Regions from separate parts of the Corynebacterium sp. p3-SID1194 genome, predicted to be linked through region 2. Evidence: riboswitches for the same ligand, from Rfam matches in the RefSeq annotation. Region 2 holds a riboswitch; the other holds the start of a gene.
The links. A riboswitch is a leader RNA that binds a small molecule or an ion and turns the genes downstream of it on or off. The one in region 2 is predicted to bind thiamine pyrophosphate.

Region 1 (3,863 bases), on a different contig from region 2:
CGACAGCTCGGCGAACCGCACCCCACAAACTCGGGGCAAGCTGCCACTCATCCAACAAGCGCGGTGCCTCACCTTCGAGAAGCGCGGAGGGATTGAGGGCAACAATCTCAGCCGCCTCAACTCCCATACGGTCAATCTGCGCGATTGAGCATGCGGCCTGCATGCCAGTTGTTGTCTTTCCCGAGGCACGGGCACCCGCTAACTGCACCGCTGGTGAAGCTTCCAGATAAGCGTTCAAGAGCTGGTCCACAATCCGCGGACGATAAGTCTTCATACTGCAAGAATAGACAAACCTGCCGGAAGTGTCGACGCTAAACTAACGGAATAGTCGACGCAAACCTGCCGGAAGTGTCGACCTCCTATGGCGTCCTACGCCGTAGACTGAACGAGGCGACTCCGAGCAACACGACGCAGACCGGCCAGCAAAATCGCCGCATCGATCCCGATATTGCCCTGCGGGAAGGCAGCTTGATCCGGCACTCCACCAAGCGATTGCATCCGAATCGGCCCCCACGCGGCAGCGTCGCCTAAGGACTTCAGAAAAATCACGGAACGATTGCTGCGGGGAGCCCTGAACTGAATCGGCTTACCCCAGGGACGACGAAACACCCCCTGCGTCCCGGATTGAAAACAACCGGGGCCCAGGGGGCGTCGATAAGCAATGCAAGCGAGCGCTTATGCCTGCTGCATCTTGCCGTCCTTGTCCTTGAACGGGAAGCCGAAGTGGCGCAGCAGCGCGCGGCCTTCCTCGTCGTTGACAGCGGACGTGACAACGGTGATGTCCATACCGCGCGGACGGTCGATCTTGTCCACGTCGATCTCGTAGAACATCGTCTGCTCGGACAGGCCGAACGTGTAGTTGCCGTTGCCGTCGAACTGGGTGTCCGACAGACCACGGAAGTCGCGAATACGCGGAAGAGCGACCGTCAGCAGACGATCCAAGAACTCCCACATACGGTCGCCGCGCAGGGTGACCTTCGCGCCGATCGGCATGCCCTCACGGAGCTTGAAGTTAGCGATGGACTTCTTCGCGCGACGCAGCTGCGGCTTCTGGCCGGTGATCGCGGTGAGGTCCTCGAGCGCGCCGTTGATCATCTTGGAATCGCGGGCAGCGTCGCCGACACCCATGTTGACCACAATCTTGGTCAGACCCGGGATCTGCATGACGTTCTCGTAGCCGAACTGCTCAGACAGCTTGCCGCGAATCTCGTCCTGGTAACGCGTCTTCAGACGCGGGGTGTAGTTAGCCTCGGTCATTAGATGTCCTTCCCGTTCGACTTGGCAACGCGGACCTTCTTGCCGTTCTCATCGAAGCGGTAACCCACACGGGTCGGGGTGCCCTCAGAATCGACCACCATCACGTTGGACACGTGGATCGGGGCCTCCTGGGTGACAATGCCGCCGGACTCAGCGCCGCGCTCATTGTAAGAGTTAGCAACGTGCTTCTTCACACGGTTCACGCCCTCGACGAGGACACGGTCACGCTGCGGGTACGCCTCGATGACGCGACCCTGAGCGCCCTTGTCCTTGCCAGCGATGACCTGGACCATATCGCCCTTCTTGATCTTCAACTAGATCACCTCCGGTGCGAGAGACACGATCTTCATGAACTTCTTATCGCGCAGCTCACGAGCGACCGGGCCGAAGATACGGGTGCCGCGGGGCTCAGTGTCGTTCTTGATCAGAACAGCTGCATTTTCGTCGAACGCGATGTAGGAACCGTCCGGACGACGGGTCTCCTTCTTCGCACGAACGATGACGGCGCGGACAACCTCGCCCTCTTTCACATTGCCGCCCGGGGCGGCTTCCTTCACGGTGGCGACAATCGTGTCGCCGATACCGGCGAAGCGTCGAACAGAACCGCCGAGCACCTGGATGCACAGAATCTCGCGTGCACCAGTGTTGTCGGCGACCTTCAGACGCGATTCTTTCTGAATCACAGTTGGTCTCCTGACCTGGATCAATGTGCGCCAGATTTCCGTCCTGCACGCACGTGGTCAATGTCTTTTTGTGCCTTTTCGCTTATCGACGAACAGTGCCCAGCACTTCACGTGCCGTCACCGCCGAAGGGTCTCGCAGCCTCAACTCGGAAACGCGCGTCAACTGCGACCAGCGATAGACAACTGTGGTATTAAACCACGCCGCCTGCGCGAACCTCAAATTCCCGCAGCCGCGGGCCTTTTCCATTTGCTCTGCACTTCCCCTTCTGCTGCTGGATCGAATTCAGCCCCCGCCACCTCCCGTTCGCGTACGATGTCGGGTCAAGACACGGGGTGCCACGCACCCGCCGCCGCGCAACGCCGCAGTTCGCCAGAGCTGCAGCCGCGCGAAACGGAGGCGGGTACGAAGCTGAGATCACACCCGTCGAACCTGAACGAACCAACATTCGCGGAGGAATTGTCTGATGGCTTCTTTGTCCACTTCTGATGGCGGCGCGCAGCGCAGCGCGATCCCGAACATCCTGTCCATCGCGGGCACGGACCCGACGGGCGGGGCGGGAATCCAGGCGGATCTGAAGTCGATCTCGGCGGCGGGCGGCTACGGCATGTGCGTGGTGACGGCGCTGGTGGCGCAGAACACGCACGGGGTGCGCAGCATTCATGTGCCGCCGCAGGATTTCCTGAAGGAGCAGCTGGACGCGGTCTTCGACGACGTCGAGGTGGACGCGGTGAAGATCGGCATGCTGGGGGATGTGGAGACGACGAAGACGGTCTCCGATTACTTGGCAGCGCACCCGGTCCCGACGGTGGTGGTCGACCCGGTGATGGTGGCCACGAGCGGCGATCGCCTGCTCACCGAGGACGCGGAGGAGGCGATGAGGCAGTTCGTGAAGGATCACGCGAGCGTCGTCACGCCGAATATTCCGGAGCTTGCTGTGCTGGCGGGCACGACGCCTGCGGAGACATTCGATGAGGCGCTCGAGCAGGGCCGCGAATACGCGAAGGCAGCGGGCGTGAAGGTCCTCGTGAAGGGCGGACACCTCAAGGCGGGTTACGCATCGAACGCGCTGGTCACGCCGGCTGGCGAGGTCGAGGTCGCGCATGTGCCGCGCGTGGACACGAAGAATACGCACGGCACGGGTTGTTCGTTGTCGTCGGCTTTCGCCACGCGCATGGCGATCGACCCTCACGGCGCGCTCGCATGGACGTCGAGTTGGCTCCACGAGGCGATCGCGCACGCGGACGACCTCAACGTCGGCACGGGTCACGGGCCGGTGGACCACTTCCACCGTTCGCGCCGCCTCGCCGCAGCAGGGTCAACGCAGCCATGGAAGCTTATCGACGACTGGACCGCCCCATCCTCCCCCTCCCTCGACCCCAAGATTCCTGCTGCCGGACCGTTTACCCGCGAGCTGTGGGACAAGGCTGCGCAGAAGGTGTGGCCGGAGACGTTGGAGTTGCCGTTCATCCGCGCGCTGCGCGACGGCACTTTGCCGGAGGAGCAGTTCAGCTTCTACCAAGTGCAGGATGCGTATTACCTCCGCGAATACTCCCGCGCACTGGCGACGGTGAGTGCGAAGGCCCCGGACGCGGAGGATCAGGTGTGGTGGTCGCAGTCCGCGACGGTCGCGATCGAGGCGGAGTCGGAACTGCACCGCAACTGGATTTCTGAGCACCACATCGAGGCGGACACTCCCCCCTCTCCTGTCACCCTCGGCTACGTGAATATGCTCACATCTACGGCCGCTTTTTCGGATTATATTGTCGGCGCCACGGCAGTGTTGCCGTGCTTTTGGCTCTACGCGGAGGTCGGTTTGCACCTCGCGGAAAACAATCATCCTGAGCATCCGTACAACGCGTGGCTGTCCATGTACGGGGGCGAAGATTTCACAGATGCCGTGCGTATGGCCCTGAATTCGGTGG
Region 2 (3,863 bases):
CGGAGTCACCGTGCGGGTGGAATTGACCCATCGTGTCGGAGACCGGGCGCGCGGACTTCACGTACGAGCGCTCCGGGCGGTAGCCGGAGTCGTACATTGCGTAGACAATGCGGCGGTGCACGGGCTTCATGCCGTCGCGCACGTCAGGCAGTGCGCGGCCGACGATGACGCTCATCGCGTAGTCGATGTAGCTGGTCTGCATCTCCTCGTTGATGTCAATGGGGAGGATGCGGTCGCCCTCGCTACCGCCACCGAAAATATCGTCACTCAAAGTTGAGGCCTTTCAGTTAGAGATAGTTCATAGAGCAGTTTACGCGCCGTGAGAACCATTCCCCCGCTCACATGCGGTATCAGAGTGATACCATCACGATCATGGCTATGACGCTCAGGCTGTCCGCTGAAGAGGACCGCGCGCTCGTCCTGCTCGCCAGCGCATGGGGGTGCAGCAAACAGGAAGCAGCGAAACGCGCGGTGGTCATTTCAGCAAGCAGATTGCTTGACGACGCCGCCGTGGCCTCCCTCGCCAACGACACCGTCCCCGGCCGCGCCGCGTTGCAGGCCCGCATCCGCCGTGCCCGACCCAATGAGACGGATTAAACCCCACCACATCCCCACACACACCAATCATGAAACCTTTAAGCCCTGAGCAACTGCTCATCATCGCCGACGAGTGCTGCACGAAGTGGGGCACGACCGTGCGGAGCTATTCCGCGATCTGCGCTGCCGTGGCGATTCCCGGCGCGAAGCTGGACGGCCTGCCGGTCTTCGACTCCCCCACCGCTGCTGCCGCCGCTCTCGCACGCGGCATCGAGCGCCTCGAGCCGCTCACCGATTTCAATGCTCCCTTCGCCGATATCGCCAGGGAGATCTATCAGCGCTGGTGCGAGCGAGACTGATGCGCCCGGCATAAGTTTGTTCTAGTTTCCGCCAAAGAGCTGGTCGGTAAAATGCGGGGCATGAAAAAGCTCACCTCTGCTGCTGTTGCAGCCGCACTGTCCGCATCCTTGCTCGTCGCTCCCACCGCTGTCGCGGCGGATAATGGCGGCAGCTCCAGCTCCTCGGCTGATTCTGTGACAAGGAATAAGGACAACGCTGACGCCATTCCAGACGGGTACGAAGTGCCGGAGCAGCCGCCGTTGGGCAGCGCATACACCGGTTCGGCCTCGTTCTCGATCTTCCTGGCCACCGCCGCCACCACTGCGATTCTGGGTGTCATTGCGCAGTACCCGCCGATCCAAAAGGAACTGCAGAAGGTCAATGCCCAGTGGATGGATATCCAGCGCCAGGCGATGAATGAGCTCCAGAAGTTCCTTCCCCTCCCGCAGCAGAACCAGGGGCGGAACCAGCCGAAAAACCAACCGCAGCGCCAGAACCAGCAGCAACAGGCCCAGTAGCCTGCCCGCAAGCAGTGACAAACGCGACACTCCCCCACCTTATGTAGCGGAGCTCTGAAACGTTTGTTACATTTGTGCCTGTTGTGGTTGCAGTGATTCATGTGAACCTGTGGCGGAAGAACTGCAACTTGAATGGGAATCAGCGGTCCCGCGAGCACCGACAAGGGTGAACGCGCGGGACCGTTTCCCTGTTGCTGGACCCGTTCGCAGATCAAAAAGACAGTTAATATGGTCCGCGTGACTGACTTGAAATCTCTCCTGAATGACTCCACCCGCACCGAGGTCGTCGCCGACCTGACTACGCTGGCGGATACGACCATCAGTAACCAGTCGGGTCTGACCGGCATGGCATTGAAATCCGCTGTCGGCGCCGCGAAGAAGGCGGACGCGGATGCGCTGAGCAAGGGCATCAACCAGCTCATGCCGAGCATCGTCGAGGAGCTCACACCCCACTGGGAGTCCTACGAGGGTTCCGGCACAGCCAGCTTTGGCGCGCACCTCGCCGACAACGAGGACAGCGTCACCGAGTCCGTGCTGAAGATCGGCGATTCCTTCGCCGACCGCGCGCCGGGTCCAGTGCAGAAGGTGTACTCCTCCATGCGCGGCAAGGTGGGCAAGATCGTCGCCCCGGCACTGCCGGAATTCGGCGACATCATCGAGCGCCACGCAAAGTAGCAAACGCGCACTACACCCGCGCCTAGGCCGCCATTTGCAGAAATTGGTAGCGTGGGCGGGCAAGACACGGGGTGCCCTGCTCAAGCAGGGCTGAGATCACACCCGCCGAACCTGATCGAAGCCATCTTCGCGGAGGGATTGTCTTGCAACGGCCCCCGTGTCCGCTAGTTCCACGTCAACTGGAAGGACACAACATTGACTAGATTCAGCGACGAGCTGCGCGATGCCCACCGCGAGAAGTGGGACGCCGCAGTGGGCCACCGTTTCGTGCAGGAGCTTTTCGACGGCACGATTGACGACGGTGTCATGGCCGGTTACCTCGTGCAGGACTACCGCTTCCTGGATAGCTTCCTCCAGCTTCTCGGTGCTGCGATGTCCACCGCGGACGAGCTCGCCCCGCGTCTGCGTCTCTCCCAGTTCATCGGCGAGGTCGCGGGCGATGAGAACACGTATTTCCTCCGCTCCTTCGAGGAGCTCGGCGTGACTGAGGAGCAGCGCGACAACACCCCGGACACCGCAGCATGCGCCGGCTTCACCGGCCTGATGCGCGAGGCAGCCGAGACCCGCTCCTACGCCGCCGCCCTCGGCGTGCTCGTCGTGGCGGAGTGGCTGTACCTCGACTGGGCCACGAACGCCCCGGAGAAGAGGCCGGAGAGCTTCGTCCACAACGAGTGGATCGAGCTGCACGACTACCCGGAGTTCCACGACCTGGTGGAGTTCCTCCGCAGCGAGGTCGACCGCGTCGGCCCGGACAACCGCGAGGTCGTCGAGGAGTACTTCGGCCGCGCCGTGGCGCTGGAGCTGGACTTCTTCAACAATTCCTACGAGCAACCGCTAGAGGTGTAAAAACATGAGTCTCTTGGAGCTTCTCAAGCAGGACTCCCCCGAGTGGGATGCCTACATCCACCACAAGTTCGTCGAAGATCTCGGCGAGGGCACTCTGCCCCTTCCGGTCTTTCAGGACTACCTGGTGCAGGATTACCTCTTCCTCGTGCAGTACGCCCGCGCGAACGCGCTCGCCGCGTACAAGTCCCGCACGTTGGCGGAGGTTGAATCCGCGGCGCAGGGCCTGTCCGCCACCATTCATGAGACGAATCTCCACCGTCGCCTGACGGAGCGCTGGGGCATTTCCACCGAGGAGCTTGAGCGCGCGCCGGAGAAGAAGTCCACGGTGGCTTACACCCGCTACGTGCTCGACACGGGCATGGCGGGCGACCTGCTGGAGCTGCAGATCGCGCTTGCGCCGTGCCAAATCGGTTATGCCGAGATCGGCACCTACCTCGAGCCGAAGCTGAAGGAGAACCCGGACCACCCGTACGCGGAGTGGATCCAGGAATACGCCGGCGACGATTTCCAGAACCAAGCGGTAGCCATGACGACGCTTCTCGACGACCTACTGGGGGTGCCCGCCGAGGAGATCAAGGGCACGAAGCGCTTCGAGCGCCTACTGGATATTTTCCGTACAGCAACTCGCCTGGAAGCCGACTTCTGGCAGCAGGCGCTCGACAGCTAGCGCACCCCCTACCCCACTGCCAAACACCTGCTGAACACCGTTCAAAACATGCTGCATGCTGCTATTTGGCGGTGAGTGGTCTACATTTATCGCTATGGCTACACCCGCTTCAGTGAACGAACCCGACATCCTCGACATCGCGCGAGAGAAATGCCTGGAAAACGGCGAAGGACTCTCCCAAGGTGAGATCTACCGGGCTCTCACCATCGAGGATGAACGGTTGCAGGAACTACTCGATCTCGCCCACCAGGTCCGGATCAAGCACTGCGGTGTCGAGATCT

Region 1: it holds a riboswitch for thiamine pyrophosphate, as region 2 does, so the genes downstream of both, M3G19_RS02550 (bifunctional hydroxymethylpyrimidine kinase/phosphomethylpyrimidine kinase) here and M3G19_RS06350 (TenA family protein) in region 2, are expected to answer to the same signal.

What each region holds. Positions count from the first base shown of each region.
Region 1 is NZ_JALXWY010000002.1:76,680-80,542, forward strand. Features, by position in the region: gene M3G19_RS02530 (ATP-binding protein) at 1-274, opposite strand, end outside; gene rplE (50S ribosomal protein L5) at 676-1,257, opposite strand; gene rplX (50S ribosomal protein L24) at 1,257-1,571, opposite strand; gene rplN (50S ribosomal protein L14) at 1,572-1,940, opposite strand; TPP riboswitch at 2,260-2,415, shown strand; gene M3G19_RS02550 (bifunctional hydroxymethylpyrimidine kinase/phosphomethylpyrimidine kinase) at 2,405-3,863, shown strand, end outside.
Region 2 is NZ_JALXWY010000007.1:3,073-6,935, forward strand. Features, by position in the region: gene gyrA (DNA gyrase subunit A) at 1-202, opposite strand, end outside; gene M3G19_RS06330 (CopG family transcriptional regulator) at 373-597, shown strand; gene M3G19_RS06335 (TetR family transcriptional regulator) at 627-896, shown strand; gene M3G19_RS06340 (hypothetical protein) at 957-1,394, shown strand; gene M3G19_RS06345 (DUF6918 family protein) at 1,623-2,069, shown strand; TPP riboswitch at 2,127-2,225, shown strand; gene M3G19_RS06350 (TenA family protein) at 2,265-2,915, shown strand; gene tenA (thiaminase II) at 2,920-3,582, shown strand; gene bioB (biotin synthase BioB) at 3,677-3,863, shown strand, end outside.